Regions from separate parts of the Segeticoccus sp. genome, predicted to be linked through region 2. Evidence: predicted binding sites of a transcription regulator. Region 2 holds the regulator's gene; each other region holds the start of a gene.
What was found. Region 2 encodes HspR, which represses chaperone genes until heat shock. Its sites were predicted from a motif close to AAGTTGAGTCNNNNNGACTCAACTT; they were not measured.
Positions count from the first base shown of each region.

Region 1: VFL99_RS03590 (Hsp20/alpha crystallin family protein) is a predicted target of HspR. The motif match lies at 2,048-2,072, and genes of this name have one in related genera.
Region 3: VFL99_RS14055 (ATP-dependent Clp protease ATP-binding subunit) is a predicted target of HspR. The motif match lies at 3,328-3,352, and genes of this name have one in related genera.

Region 1 covers NZ_DASSTI010000032.1:347-5,456, reverse strand. The annotation lists gene VFL99_RS03600 (pyridoxamine 5'-phosphate oxidase family protein) at 1-324, opposite strand, end outside; gene VFL99_RS03595 (N,N-dimethylformamidase beta subunit family domain-containing protein) at 364-2,004, opposite strand; gene VFL99_RS03590 (Hsp20/alpha crystallin family protein) at 2,125-2,634, shown strand; gene VFL99_RS03585 (hypothetical protein) at 2,787-3,011, shown strand; gene VFL99_RS03580 (YigZ family protein) at 3,094-3,720, opposite strand; gene VFL99_RS03575 (hypothetical protein) at 3,958-4,479, opposite strand; partial or broken gene VFL99_RS03570 (LLM class flavin-dependent oxidoreductase) at 4,630-5,110, opposite strand, start outside.
Region 2 covers NZ_DASSTI010000059.1:12,295-17,404, reverse strand. The annotation lists gene dnaK (molecular chaperone DnaK) at 1-27, shown strand, start outside; gene VFL99_RS06725 (nucleotide exchange factor GrpE) at 24-878, shown strand; gene VFL99_RS06720 (DnaJ C-terminal domain-containing protein) at 1,020-2,030, shown strand; gene VFL99_RS06715 (heat shock protein transcriptional repressor HspR) at 2,036-2,491, shown strand; gene VFL99_RS06710 (hypothetical protein) at 2,543-3,106, opposite strand; gene gdhA (NADP-specific glutamate dehydrogenase) at 3,337-4,689, shown strand; gene VFL99_RS06700 (O-acetyl-ADP-ribose deacetylase) at 4,829-5,110, opposite strand, start outside.
Region 3 covers NZ_DASSTI010000143.1:6,242-11,351, forward strand. The annotation lists gene VFL99_RS14050 (helix-turn-helix domain-containing protein) at 1-583, opposite strand, end outside; gene VFL99_RS14055 (ATP-dependent Clp protease ATP-binding subunit) at 706-3,207, opposite strand; gene VFL99_RS14060 ((Fe-S)-binding protein) at 3,404-4,189, shown strand; partial or broken gene VFL99_RS14065 (lactate utilization protein B) at 4,189-5,110, shown strand, end outside.

The sequences.
Region 1 (5,110 bases), on a different contig from region 2:
ACCGGGGCGTTCGTGCGGGCGGTGCCGCACCGCGCGGGTGGGCGCGATGGTGACACCGGCGTCGGCGACCGAGGCCACCCCGTCGACGATCAGGGAGTGCCCGTCGGGGTCGGACGGCGGGTAGAGCAGCGAGACCTTCGGCCGCTCCGTGGCGTTCGTTCTGCTGCGCGACCCCACCTCGTCGACCACGACGGCGTCACCGACGACGCGCGGGGCGGTGGCCACGGCGTGCGGTCCGCCGTCCGCGGTCACGGTCACCAGGTAGGCGAACCCGTAGCCGGCGACCACGTCGGCCAAGGACTCGGTGGACACGTCCTCACCCATGGCCCCACGGTAGTTCAACGCGATCCGGGGAGCAGCCGTTCACGGCAGGGTGTAGTACCCGCCGGTGCCGGTCCGCGTGGACGCGGAGGCGTGCAGCGCCGCGAGGTCGCCGCGAGCCGGGTGCGCGTGCCCCATCGGCCCGGCGGCCATGGCGGCGAACAGGTTCGTCGTGACGCGCCGCACGAACTGCGACGTCCGGGCGTCGATGCCTTCGACCGGGCTGGGGCCCCGCAGGGCACGGACCCACAGCATCGTCCCGGTGTCCACGACGCCGGCGCCCGACGCGGTCGTGTAGTAGGTCAGGTCCGAGAAGGTCGGTCCGGTGTCGTCGCAGGCGACCGGCGAGTGGGCCGCCACCTGCAGGTTCCGCGGTGTCCCGGGGATCGGGTAGGCGCGGTCGATCTCGGTGCCGACGAGCCCGGCATACGAGCTCCCGGCGCGCGCAGCGGTTCCGCGGAAGAGGAAGAAACCGGGGTCGCGCACGACCATCGGCCCGTGTGCGGGAAAGCACTCGTAGAGCTGGCCGGTCAGGCTGTTCTCCGGATCGGCGTGCGGTGGCTGGCGCCACATCGCCGTCGTGTCCACCGCGTCGTGCACCGGGTCGGCCACCGCCGCGTCCGCCTTGTAGCCCACCAGCATCCGGTCGGCTCCGTGCAGCCCGGGGGCGAAGCGGACCCGCCAGTAGTCGGCGTTCGCGCCGAGGAACGCCACGTTGGTCCCGCGGCCGCGCGCCGCCTCGACGTGGCGGCGCATCGGGACGGTCCAGTACTCGTCGTGCCCCATCGACACCACGCCGCGGGCGCCGGCCAGGAGCCGCGGGAAGCGGTCCAGGTCGAGGCTCGTCACGTAGGCGAGCGCCAGCCCCTGCCGCTCGGCCCGCTGGATGGTGGCCGCCTCGAAGTTGAGCAGCTCGGTGGCGCCGTTGCCGTCGTAGGGTCGGTCGAAGCTCACCCGGTAGGCCCGGCGCCCGTCCGTGCCGCGGTAGAGCGAGTAGCCGCCCCAGTCGTTGTACGCCTCGTAGGTGGTCACCGCGTTGACGAGCACCACCGCGCCGGCCGTCGTCGTCGAGCGGACGGTGAGGGGCACGTACTTCTCCGAGCCGTCCGCCGCGCGCAGCAGCAGCAGGTAGGTGCCGGGGGGCCAGCCTTTCGTGGAGACGGTCAGGGACGGCGTCCACGGAGCGACGACGGTGCGGTCGGCCAGCAGCCGCGCCCCCGCCTGCCGGCCGGGGCGAAAGGGCCGCGAGCGCCAGACCAACCGGGCACCCTTGCCGTGGTACCAGCCGAGCCGGAAGGCCCGCGCCGTCACGCTCCCGCGGGTGCAGGAGACGAACAACCGGAACTGTTGCCCGGGCAGGACACTGACGTGGTCGGCATACCCGGCAAGGGCGTGCTCACCCGCCACCTTGCCCGGGGGGATCCGCCAGGCCGTCGATCCGGGCCGGGCGTTCTCGCGCCGGGTCCATGCCGCCGACCCGGGGCGGGGCGGCGGACGGACCCCGAAGTGTCGAGCCGAAGGACTGCCGCTGGCCGAGGCGCCGGCACCGTGCCGCGGCGGCGAGCCCGCCGCGCTTGCGCCCGGCGGCACGCGCCCGCTCCACCAGGCACCCGCGAGGGCCGCGGCAACCAGGAGGGCCACCGCGACCGCGACGACGCGCCAGTGGGGGCGCAGGACCGACACGGCCCGATGCTAGGGCGCTCACCCTGACGACACGCTGAACCGGGAATTGAGTTAACCCGACTCAAGTTGTACCCGGTGAACGGTCCGGGAGGTCCGGACCAGACCTCATCGAGGAGAGACATGGAACGCATGCTGGTGACCCGGCGCGACCCGTTCAGTGAGCTGACGGCGTTCGACGCCATGATGCGGCGGGCCTTCCCCACCGCCGTCCGCCCGACCGTCGGCTTCACCCCCGCGGCCGAGGTGCACAAGGAGGGCGAGGACGCGGTGGTCCGGCTCGAGCTGCCGGGCATGGACCTGGACAACGACGTGACCGTCGAGGTCGACCGGGGCCGCCTGGTCGTGCGCGGTGAGCGCCGCGACGAGCGCGCCGATGACACCGAGGGCCGCTCCCTGCGCGAGATCCGCTACGGCTCCTTCCGCCGCAGCTTCACCCTGCCCGAGCACGTCAGCGCCGACGCGGTGAGCGCGTCCTACGACCAGGGCGTCCTGACCGTGCGGGTCGCCGGTGCGTATGCCGGCACCGAGCCGCGCCGGATCGCCGTCACCTCGGCGGCCCCGGCCGTGGAGAGCCCGGCCTCCGAGCCCGAGTCCGAGGGCGCCGAGCCGCAGTCCGAGCAGGAGGGCTGAACCGGGCCGGGCCTCGCGCCCACGCCACCCGACCGCCACGACGGGCCCGTGCCACCTCGGCGCGGGCCCGTCGGCGCGAGCCTGTCGGCGCAGGCCCGTCCTCGCGCCGACGCCCGGCTGCGGCGGTCTCTGGCCCGAGGGGAGACTGGGGCATGATCCTGATCCTCGGGCTGAAGACGTACCTCACCGTCGTCGACACCTTCGTCACGACGTGTGAGACCTGCGGCGCCCGAGCGGCGCACGAGGTGGCCAGGCAGGTGCGCAAGCTGACCTTCTTCTTTCTCCCGCTGTTCCCCGTCAGCACCTCGTATGTCGACACGTGCCTCGCGTGCGGCCGGCGCAAGAAGGTGCCCAAGGAGCAGGCGGTCAGCCACTGAGTCACCGCCCCCGATCATTGTGACGTTCTGGCTGCTGGGGCGACCAGAACGCCACAATGATCGGCGGCGACGATCTGCCCGCTCAGACGTCGACCCAGACCTCGGCGACCGGCACCGGAGTCGTCGTGCCGCCGGTCAGTGCGGCGACGGTGGCGGCCACCTGGTCCGCACGCTCGGGGGCGACGGCGATCCGGAAGGTGACGTGCTCGGCATACTGCACGTCCTGCACGGTCGCGTCAGTCAGCCGCAGCTCGTGCTCCAGCCGGCCGGCGACCGCATGGTCCGCCTCGACCTCGAGGAGCTGCCGGAGCTGGCGCTCCTGGATCCGCACCGTGTCCAGCGCGGCGCGCACCGCGTCGGCATAGGCGCGCGACAACCCGCCGGTGCCGAGCAGCACCCCGCCGAACCACCGCGTCACGACGGCGGCCACGTCGGTGATCCCGTGTCCCCGCAGCACCTCGAGCATGGGCGCGCCGGCCGTGCCGGACGGTTCGCCGTCGTCACTGGAGCGTTCGAGCTCTGCGCGCGGCCCGATGACGAAGGCCGAACAGTGGTGCCCCGCGTCGGGATACGCCCGGCGGCACCGGTCGAGCACGGCGCGGGCGGCGTCCTCGCTCTCCACCCGCTCGAGGGTGCACCGGAACCGCGAGCGCCGGACCTCGGTCTCCGCCGAGCCGGGGCCGGCGACGGTGCGGTAGGTGGACGACACCCGGCGAGGCTAACGCCCGCGCCGACCCGGCGTTGCTGCGGACCCGGCCCGGCGTTGTTGCTGACCCGACCCGGCGTCGCTGCGGACCCGACCCGGCGTTGTTGCTGAAGGGTCGCCGCTCGCGGGGACCGCGATCCTTCAGCAACAGTGCGAGGAGCTGGTCGGCCGTCGACCGATCACCGCAGCCGAGCAACGATCACCTGCACCGGCTGGGTCACCGGCGGGGCCACCGGCCGGTCACTGTCCGGGGGCCAGGTGACCGTACTGCACGTGGAAGTGGAAGGTCTGCCCGCAGCCGAGGGCGGGGCTCTGCAGCAGCCGCACCGTGATCGGACGCGTGGTGAGGACCGGTGGGGAGGTCTGGCCGGAGTCGGCGGATTCCCCCACCGACCAGGTGCACAGCGCACCGGGGCCGGTCGCGACGTACCAGAAGGCGTCGCTGACCGGCAGCGACCCGGCCGACGTCCACGTGCCGTTGTTCAGCAGGCTCACGTGTAGGCGGACGGCACCCTCGTACCGGCTCGTGCGGCGGACGCTGAGCCACGCCCGGGTCGTGGCCAGCTCGGTGCGCGCGATCACCACCTGTTTCGGTCTGCTGTGCGCGGCCCCGGCGCCCGGCACGGCGTCCTCAGCCCGCGCTTGGCTGACGGCCCGACTCGTCGGCTGGCTTGCGCCCGGCGCAGCGAGGGCACTGGGGACCGCGACGGCGGCCGCCGCCACGGCGAGTCCCACGGTGAGTGAAGGCAACGGAATTCTCATGACGACCACCTCTGGTCCGTTGCCCGGCGACGGTCTCGCCGGGACGAGCCGCGCCAGGTGCGGACCATCGGGAGCGGCCCTGTCCTGTTGACGCCGGTAGGGGCTCCCAGGTTGAGAGGCGGCGCCCGCTGGCTCGGCCCGTCTCAGCCCTCAGGTTCCCGCGAGCTCGCGCACCACGGGCGCGAAGAGGTCGGCGAACTCACCCGACACACTGAGGTAGCTGATGCCGGTGCGCTCGCGCATCGCGCGGAGCTGCTCGGCCGCCTCGGCGGGGTCGTCGCCGACCACGGTGACCGCGCCGCGGCGGAGCAGGTCCTCGGCCGTCAGTCCCATGCGCTGGCTGATCCAGTCCGGCAGCCGGGAACCCACGCCCGAGAGCTGCAGGTTGAGCTCGAGGGCGTCGGCCCGCTCGCCCGCCGCCGCCCGCACCCGGCCGACCACCTCGTCCAGCTGCTCGGCACCCGCGGTGGGCGGCACGGCCAGGGCGAGCGTGTCGGCATACCGTCCCGCGAGGCGCAGCATCCGGGAACCGGCACCGGCGACGACGAGGCGAGGCCGGTCCTGCTGCTCGCGCAGGCGCGCGAGCACCCGCTCGACGCGGTCCACCCGCTCGCCCGGTGTCCCCCACTCC
Region 2 (5,110 bases):
GACGACGACGAGCAGTCCACCAAGTGACCGAACGCGACACCGGATGGACCGGGGCCGCTCGGGGGGCGGACGAGGAGTCCGCCCCCCAGCGCCCGGTGATCAAGGACAAGCGACGGATCGACCCCGAGACCGGCGCCGTGCGCGGTGCCGACGGGGTCCCCGCGAGTGAGACCACCCCGAACGAGGAGGAGGCAGTGATGGCTGCTCCTGACGAGACCGGCCCCGTCGAGGAGGGCTCGATCGTGGACGAGTCGACCGCGACGTCGACCGGTGCCACGGCCGCAGCCACGACGGACGGAGCCACGACGGCGGGTGCGCCGGACGGCGAAGGCGACGTGGCGGCATACAGCTCCTCGGGTGAGAACCCGGCCGCCCAGCCGGCCGCGAACCCGGCGGAGCCGAGCGGTGCCGAAGCAACGCCCGAGAGCCCGGCGGAGGAGTCGAGCCCCGACGCGACGCTCGCCGAGGACCTGCGGCGTGACCTGCAGCGGCTCAACGCCGAGTACGTCAACTACAAGCGGCGGGTCGACCGCGACCGGGAGCTGCATCGTGACCTCGCGGTGAGCGGTGTGGTCGAGGCGCTGCTGCCGGTGCTCGACGACATCCACCTCGCGCGCCAGCACGGGGACCTCGAGGAGGGACCGTTCGCCGCGATCGCCGACAAGCTCGAGGCGACGCTGAAGCGCTACGGCGTGGAGCGCTACGGCGAGGCGGGCGAGGCGTTCGACCCGAACGTCCACGAGGCGCTGATGCACACCGAGGCCGAGCTGCCCGAGGGCACCGAGACGACCACCGTCGTGCAGGTGCTGCAGCCGGGCTACAAGATGAACGACCGGGTCGTCCGGCCGGCGCGCGTCGCCGTCGCCGACCCGAGCTGACGACAACCCCGCGAATCTAGGGCCTTTCCGGCCGATCTCGGGAGTTCCCGGCCGATCTCGGGAGTTCCCGGCAGATCTCGGGAGTTCCCGGGCCGGAAAGTCCCTAGATTCGCAAAAGACCACAGGCAAAGGAGACGCTGAATGGCGAGCCAGGACTGGTTCGAGAAGGACTTCTACCAGGTCCTCGGTGTCTCCCCCGACGTCGACGACAAGACCCTCAAGAAGACCTACCGCAAGCTCGCGCGTGAGTGGCACCCGGACGCCAAGCCCGGGGACGCCTCCGCCGAGCAGAGGTTCAAGGAGATTGGCGAGGCGTATGCCGTCCTCTCCGATCCCGAGCAACGTCGCCAGTACGACGCGATCCGCCAGATGGCCCACGGCGGAGCCCGATTCACCGCCGGCGGGGGGCCGGGCGGGGCGAGTGCCGGCGCCGGGTTCGAGGACCTCTTCGGCGGCCTGTTCGGCCAGGGCGGCGGAGGGCGCGTGCGCTTCAACACCGGCGGCGGGGGACCACAACCGGACTTGGAGGACATCCTCGGCGGCATGTTCGGGGGCGGCGCGGGCCGCGGCTACGGGGGCTTCGGCGCGCCCGGCGGACCCCGCCCCGGACAGGACATCTCGGCGCGCACGAGCCTGAGCTTCCGGCAGGCGACCGTGGGTGACACCGTCACCCTGCAGGGCGCCGACGGGCAGCGGATCACTGCCCGGATCCCCGCGGGGGTCAAGGACGGCCAGAAGATCCGGCTGCGGGGGAAGGGCCACCAGGGCGACGCGGGAGCACCCCGCGGCGACATGATCCTGACCGTGCACGTGGAGCCGCACCCGGTCTTCGGCCGGGACGGCAACAACCTCACCGTCGACCTCCCGGTGACATTCGCCGAGGCGGCGCTCGGAACCACGGTGGAGGTGCCGACCCTGTCCGGGCACCCGGTCAAGGTGAAGGTGCCTGCGGGGACACCCAGCGGCCGCGTGCTGCGGCTGAAGGGGCGCGGCATACAGACCAAGAACGGGACGGGCGACCTGCTCGCCAAGGTGAAGATCGTTGTCCCGCAACGACTGTCGGACACGGCCCGGGAGGCGGTCCAGACGCTGCAGGCCGAGGAGGCCGGCGTCGACCCGCGCTCCGAGCTGTTCGCGCGAGCGAGGGAGTGAGGTAGATGTCGGCCACACCCGGCGGCTTCCGCCACGACGACGACACCCCGGTGTTCGTCATCTCCGTCGCCGCGGAGCTAGCCGGCATGCACGCCCAGACCCTGCGACAGTACGACCGGCTCGGACTGGTCACCCCCTCGCGCACGAGCGGGGGTGGCCGGCGCTACTCGGCTCGCGACGTCGACCTGCTCCGGCAGGTGCAGCGCCTCTCCCAGGAGGAGGGCGTCTCGCTGGCCGGCATCCAGCGGATCCTCGAGCTCGAGGACCAGTTGCGCGCCTTGCGCTCGCGGGTGCGGGAGCTGGACGAGGAGAACGCCCACCTCAAGGCGACGCTGCAGACCGGCGCGCGCGTCTTCGCCGCGGGCCGGGCCGGAGACGTGGTCGCCGTGCGGGCGGGCGAGCGCCCGCAGCGCACCGAGTCGCGTGCGCTGATGCTCTGGCGCCCGGGCTCCTACCGGTGACCGTCTGACGCAGGCCCGGTCCAGTCACCCGGCGGGGCCCGGTGACGTGGCTCAGGCGGCCGGACCCGCCTCGCGGGCCTCCGCCACCCCGACGAGCGCCTCGCGCAGCCGCGTGAGCCACTCATCCTCGTGCTGCCCGACGAGCCGGACGCACCACGCCAGCGCCTCCGACCTGGAGCGCGCGACACCACCGTCGATGAGCGTGTCGAGGACCTGCCGCTCGGGCTGGCGCAGCCGGGTCATCACCGGCACCGCCAGGTTCGTGAAGACGTGACGGGTCTCGCCGCACGCCGCGCCCCACGCCACCTTGCGCCCGAACCGGGCCTCGGCCTCGTCGGCGATCCGCATCCGCTTGCCGCGGGTCTCCTCGCGGAACCGGTTGATCCGGCCTGCCTGGGCGGCCTGCCGGTCGGCCTCGGCGGAACCCTCCGAGGGGCTCTCTGCCGCCGTCGCCTCCTGGGGAGTGTCGGTCTCGGGGCTCGTCTGCGCCTCCGTGGAGGGCTCGGCCAGCCGGCCCACGACCAGGATCTCGTCCCGGTCGACCGTCACGGTCGGCGCCTCGGTGAACCAGCCGTCGGGCAACCGCCCGGCGAGCCATGCCTGCATTTCGTTCATGCAGTAATTACACCCTTACACCTTTACGAGTGCAAGGCCCCTGCCGCCCCGACCTCGCTTTGTTGCTGAGCGAACGCGGTCGGCCGGAGCACGCCGGCGTCAGCAACAACGGCAAGGGGGGAGCGGCGGGTGGCTCCGGGCTGTCCGCTGGGCGGGCACGCATCTCGTCCTCTGGGACGAGCGGGCTAGCCTGACGAAGCAAGACCCCATGAACTGCCCGGAGGTGACACGTGTCCGCTGCGCTCAACCCGACGCTCGAGCCGATCTATGAAGAGGTCCTGCGCCGCAACGCCGGCGAGACGGAGTTCCACCAGGCGGTGCGCGAGGTCCTGGACAGCCTCGGCGCCGTGATCGCGCGGCACCCGGAGTATGCCGACGCACGCGTCATCGAGCGCATCTGCGAGCCGGAGCGGCAGATCATCTTCCGCGTCCCGTGGGTCGACGACGCCGGCACCGTCCAGATCAACCGGGGCTTCCGCGTGGAGTTCAACTCCGCGCTCGGCCCGTTCAAGGGAGGTTTGCGCTTCCACCCGAGCGTCTACCTCGGCATCATCAAGTTCCTCGGCTTCGAGCAGGTTTTCAAGAACGCGCTGACCGGCCTGCCGATCGGCGGCGGGAAGGGCGGCTCGGACTTCGACCCCAAGGGCCGCTCGGACCTTGAGATCATGCGGTTCTGCCAGTCGTTCATGAACGAGCTGTACCGCCACCTGGGGGAGTACACCGACGTCCCGGCCGGCGACATCGGCGTCGGGGGTCGCGAGATCGGCTACCTCTTCGGGCAGTACAAGCGGATCACCAACCGCTACGAGTCCGGTGTGCTCACCGGCAAGGGCCTCGGCTGGGGTGGTTCCCAGGTCCGCAAGGAGGCCACCGGCTACGGGACCGTGTACTTCGTCGACGAGATGCTGCGGGGCAACGGCCACTCCTTCGACGGCAGCAAGGTCATCGTCTCCGGCTCAGGCAACGTGGCGATCTACGCCATCGAGAAGGTCCACGAGCTCGGCGGCACCGTGATCGCCTGCTCGGACTCCAGCGGCTACGTCGTCGAGGAGACCGGCATCGACCTCAACCTGCTCAAGGAGGTCAAGGAGGTGCGTCGCGGGCGGATCTCGGAGTATGCCGAGCTGCGCGGTTCCAGCGCCCGGTACGCCACCGAGGGCAGCATCTGGCAGGTGCCGTGCGACGTCGCGCTGCCCTCGGCGACCCAGAACGAGATCAATGCCGAGGACGCGCAGTTCCTCGTCAAGGGCGGCTGCCGCGCCGTGGGGGAGGGCGCCAACATGCCCACCACGCCCGAGGCGGTCAAGGTGCTCACCGACGCCGGTGTCCTGTTCGCCCCGGGCAAGGCCGCGAACGCCGGCGGTGTCGCGACCAGCGCGTTGGAGATGCAGCAGAACGCCTCACGCGACTCGTGGACCTTCGACTACACCGAGCAGCGGCTCGCCGAGATCATGCGCAGTATCTATGACCGCTGCGCCGAGACCGCCGACGCCTACGGAACCCCTGGCAACCTCGTGCTCGGGGCCAATGCGTCCGCCTTCATCCAGGTCGCGGACGCCATGCTCGCCCTGGGCGTCGTCTGACCCCACCGGTCGCACAGCGGGCCACTCGCCAGCGCGCTGTTGCTGAAGCATCGCGGTCTCCCGGAGCGGCGGGCCCTCAGCAACAGCGCACGGCCCAGTGAGGAGCGGCGGGCCCCCAGCAACAGCGCACGGCCAGCGGTCAGGTGAGCTGGCGCTGGAACGCGTCGTAGACGGACCGCCCGAACAGCACGAACCGCACCAGCTCGATGCCGGACAGGTCGACCTCGCCGTCGGGTGTGGGCACCACCCCGGCCTCCAGCGCCCGCCGCGTGGTCGCCACGGCGATCTCGGCGACGTCGTGCCGGTCCCAGCCGTAGATCCCCGCGCTGATCGCCGGGAACGCCACCGTGCGGGCCCCCACCCGCCCCGCCTCGCCCAGCGAGCTGCGGAAGCAGGAGGCCAGCAGCCCCGGATCGGTTTG
Region 3 (5,110 bases), on a different contig from region 2:
CACGGAACCGGCCGGACAGGTGGCGCCGGGAGCAGCCGACCTCACGGGCCAGCTCCTCGATCCGGACCAGGCCGTCGGCGCCGGCGAGCCGGCGCCAGGCGTGCGCCACCTCCGGCTGCGGCGCGGCTGCCTCGCCGAGACGCCGCTCGACCTCGGCCAGGACGAGCTCGAGCCGGGCCACCCCGTCGCCCTCCTCGTGCAGCTGCTCGCGCAGCCGTACCGCTGCAGTCCCCCAGACGTCCTCGAGCGCGACCGACCGGCGGACCAGCTCGCTCGCCGGCATCCCGAACACTGCTCTGGCCGCCAGCGGGTCGAGGTCGAGCTGCACCCCGCTCATCCGCCCCTCGTGGCGGATCAGCGAGGCCGTGTCGTCCAGCCCGGCCACCATCGCGTCGAACCGGCCGCGCCGCCCGGACCCGTCGGTCACGTCGAGCGGCTCCTCGAGGGTGACGATGAGGGTCAGCCACCGGCTCGGGACGCCGCGGTGGGCACCCGCCGGCATCCCGGCATACCGGTAGCCCACGGCCCGCCCGATCGGGCCGCGTCCCGGCGCCGACCGCACGTGCGAGGTCTCAGCGACCATGCCGTGACCCTACGTCGGAACCCACCCCGCGGGCACGTCCCCGGACAGACGTATGCCGGCCGCCCACCTGACGGTGAGCGGCCGGCATACCGGGGGTTCAGCGAGGAACTACCGTGAGGACGTCACTCCTGGGTGGCCTCGACCGGCGGGGCGTCCGGGACGCGCGAGTGGGGCGTGCCCTTGAAGGTGAACTGCGCCTCCTTGCCCTCGCCCTCGGTGTCGACCACCACGACCTCGCCGGCACCGATCTCGCCGTAGAGGATCTTCTCGGAGAGCATGTCCTCGATGTCGCGCTGGATCGCCCGACGCAGCGGCCGCGCCCCGAGCACCGGGTCGTAGCCGCGCTTGGCCAGCAGCTTCTTGGCGGACGCGGTGAGCTCGATGCCCATGTCCTTGTCCTTCAGCCGCTCGTCGAGGCGGGCGACCATCAGGTCGACGATCGCGACGATCTCGTCCTCGGTCAGCTGCGGGAAGACGATGGTGTCGTCCACCCGGTTGAGGAACTCGGGCCGGAAGTGCTGCTTGAGCTCGTCCGTGACCTTGTTCTTCATCTTCTCGTAGGACGTCTGGGTGTCGCCGCCCGGCGTGAAGCCGAGCGAGACGCCCTTGGCGATGTCCCGCGTGCCGAGGTTGGTGGTCATGATGATGACGGTGTTCTTGAAGTCGACCACCCGGCCCTGGGAGTCGGTGAGCCGGCCGTCCTCGAGGATCTGCAACAGCGAGTTGAAGATGTCGGGGTGGGCCTTCTCGACCTCGTCGAAGAGCACGACCGAGAACGGCTTGCGCCGCACCTTCTCGGTGAGCTGGCCGCCCTCCTCGTACCCCACGTAACCGGGAGGCGAGCCGAACAGCCGCGAGACGGTGTGCTTCTCGGAGAACTCGCTCATGTCGAGCTGGATCAGGCTGTCCTCGTCACCGAAGAGGAACTCGGCCAGCGTCTTGGCGAGCTCGGTCTTGCCGACACCGGTCGGCCCGGCGAAGATGAACGACCCACCGGGACGGCGCGGGTCCTTCAACCCGGCGCGGGTGCGCCGGATCGCCTGGGACAGGGCCTTGATGGCGTCGTCCATGCCGACGATCCGCTTGTGCAGCTCGTCCTCCATGTGGAGCAGCCGGCTGGACTCCTCCTCGGTCAGCTTGAACACCGGGATGCCGGTGGACGCGGCGAGGACCTCGGCGATGAGCTCCTCGTCGACCTCTGCGACGACGTCCATGTCGCCGCTGCGCCACTCCTTCTCGCGCTGCGCCTTCTGCTCGAGCAGCTGCTTCTCGTCGTCCCGCAGCGACGCGGCCTTCTCGAAGTCCTGCGCGTCGATCGCGGACTCCTTCTCGCGGCGCACGTGCGCGATCTTCTCGTCGAACTCGCGCAGGTCCGGCGGCGCAGTCATCCGGCGGATCCGCAACCGGGCGCCGGCCTCGTCGATCAGGTCGATCGCCTTGTCGGGCAGGAACCGGTCGTTGATGTAGCGGTCGGCCAGGTTGGCCGCCGTGGCCAGCGCCGCGTCCGTGATCGAGACGCGGTGGTGCGCCTCGTAGCGGTCGCGCAGCCCCTTGAGGATCTCGATGGCGTGCGCGAGGTTCGGCTCGTTGACCTGGATCGGCTGGAACCGACGCTCGAGCGCGGCGTCCTTCTCGACGTGCTTGCGGTACTCGTCGAGTGTCGTCGCGCCGATGGTCTGCAGCTCGCCCCGGGCCAGCATCGGCTTGAGGATGCTGGCGGCGTCGATCGCGCCCTCGGCGGCCCCGGCACCGACGAGGGTGTGGATCTCGTCGATGAACAGGATGATGTCGCCGCGCGTCCGGATCTCCTTGAGCACCTTCTTCAGGCGCTCCTCGAAGTCACCGCGGTAGCGGCTGCCGGCGACGAGCGCGCCGAGGTCGAGGGTGTAGAGCTGCTTGTCCTTCAACGTCTCGGGCACCTCGCCCTTGACGATGTCGGCGGCAAGACCCTCGACGACGGCGGTCTTGCCGACGCCCGGCTCCCCGATGAGTACCGGGTTGTTCTTCGTCCGTCTGGAGAGGACCTGCATGACCCGCTCGATCTCTTTCTCACGACCGATGACGGGGTCGAGCTTGCCCTCTCGGGCGGCCTGGGTCAGGTTGCGGCCGAACTGGTCGAGCACCAGCGACCCGCTCGGGGTCGCCTCGGCGCTGCCGCCGACCCCGGCCCCCTGCGGCTCCTTGCCCTGGTAGCCGGACAGCAGCTGGATGACCTGCTGCCGCACCCGGTTGAGGTCCGCCCCCAGCTTGACCAGGACCTGCGCCGCGACACCCTCACCCTCGCGGATGAGGCCGAGCAGGATGTGCTCGGTGCCGATGTAGTTGTGGCCGAGCTGCAGTCCCTCTCGCAGGGACAGCTCGAGCACCTTCTTGGCGCGGGGGGTGAAGGGAATGTGCCCGGTCGGGGCCTGCTGACCCTGGCCGATGATTTCCTGAACCTGCTCGCGCACGGCGTCGAGCGAGATGCCCAGGCTCTCCAGAGCCTTGGCGGCGACGCCTTCTCCTTCGTGAATGAGGCCGAGCAGGATGTGCTCGGTCCCGATGTAGTTGTGGTTGAGCATGCGCGCTTCTTCCTGCGCCAGCACCACAACCCGCCGGGCCCGGTCGGTGAACCGTTCGAACATCGTCTGCTCCTCGCTATCGAGATACCTCGATGCTATCTGTGCTCAGGGGCACCAGTACCCGCGCCGTGCGGGACCGATGCACGATCGGGACAACGCCGCGCTGCTCCCCCCTGTTCCACCGCCTTGAGCCGCACCGGCTCATGTTCGCCGTCAGCGGAAGAGGCGACAGGGTGGACAGGGGCGGCAGACTGGGGCCATGCGGATCGGACTGTTCGTCACCTGTCTCGGCGACGTGCTCTTCCCCGACGTGGGCAAGGCGACCGTCACGATCCTCGAACGCCTGGGCCACCAGGTCGTCTTCCCGGCAGCACAGACCTGCTGTGGCCAGATGCACACCAACACCGGCTACCAGCAGGATGCGCTCGGTCTGGTCCGTCACCACGTGGAGGTGTTCGAGGCCGCGCTGGAGGCGGATGTCGAGGCGATCGTGGCCCCGTCCGGGTCGTGTGCCGGGTCGGTGCGCCACCAGCACGCGACGATCGCCCGCCGGGCCGGGGACGAGGCGCTGGGGGCGCGGGCCGAGAAGGTCGCCGACCGCACCTATGAGCTGTCCGAGCTGCTGGTGGACGTGCTGGGCGTGACCGACGTGGGGGCGAGCTACCCGCACCGGGTCACCTACCACCCCACCTGCCACTCGCTGCGCCTGCTGCACGTGGCCGGCGAGATGGTCGGGGCCACGCGGCAGGGCCCGGACAAGCCGTTGCAGCTGCTGCGCGCCGTGCGGGGGATCGACCTGGTGGAGCTGCCCGCGGCGGAGCAGTGCTGCGGCTTCGGCGGCACCTTCGCGATCAAGAACGCCGAGACCTCGACGGCGATGCTGGCCGACAAGATGAGCAACGTGATGAGCACGCACGCGGAGGTGGTCACCGCCGGGGACATGTCCTGCCTGATGCACATCGGCGGGGGGCTGGGCCGGATGCGCACCGGCATCCGCCCGGTGCACCTCGCGGAAGTCTTGGCGAGCCAGCAGGGGGTGGCCTGATGAGTGTGTTCCTCGGTATGCCGAGCACGGGGGTTCCCGGACCCGTCGCCCCTGCCGGGGTGGGTCACCTCAGCGGCGACGAGCCGTTCCCGCAGGCGGCGCGGCACGAGCTGCGTGACGCACGGCTGCGGCGCAACCTGGGCCACGCGACGCGCACCATCCGGGCCAAGCGCGCCGCGGTGGTGGACGAGGTGCCGGACTGGGAGCAGCTGCGTGACGCCGGCAGCGCCCTCAAGACCGCGACGATGGACCGGCTGCCCGAGCTGCTGGAGCAGTTCGAGGCCAAGGTCACCCAGCGCGGTGGTGTCGTGCACTGGGCCCGCGACGCGGCCGAGGCCAATCGCATCGTCACCGACCTGGTCCGGGCCACCGGTCAGGACGAGGTGGTCAAGGTCAAGTCGATGGCCACCCAGGAGATCGGGCTCAACGAGGCGCTCGAGGCCGCGGGCATCACGCCGCACGAGACGGACCTGGCCGAGCTCATCGTCCAGCTCGGGCACGACAGCCCCTCCCACATCCTCGTGCCGGCCATCCACCGCGGGCGGGCCGAGATCCGCGACATCTTCGTGCGGGAGATGCCCGAGGCGGGGCCGGAGCTGACCGACGAGCCTGCCGCGCTGGCCGAGGCCGCGCGGCGGCACCTGCGGCGGACCTTCCTGCGGGCCAAGGTGGCGATCAGCGGCGCCAACTTCGGCGTCGCCGAGACCGGGACGCTCATGGTGGTCGAGTCCGAGGGCAACGGGCGGATGTGCCTGACGCTGCCGGAGACGCTGATCACGGTGATGGGCATCGAGAAGCTCGTGCCGACCTGGCGCGACCTCGAGGTCTTCCTGCAGCTGCTGCCGCGGTCCTCCACGGGGGAGCGGATGAACCCCTACACCTCCACCTGGACCGGCGTCACCGAAGGGGACGGTCCCCAGG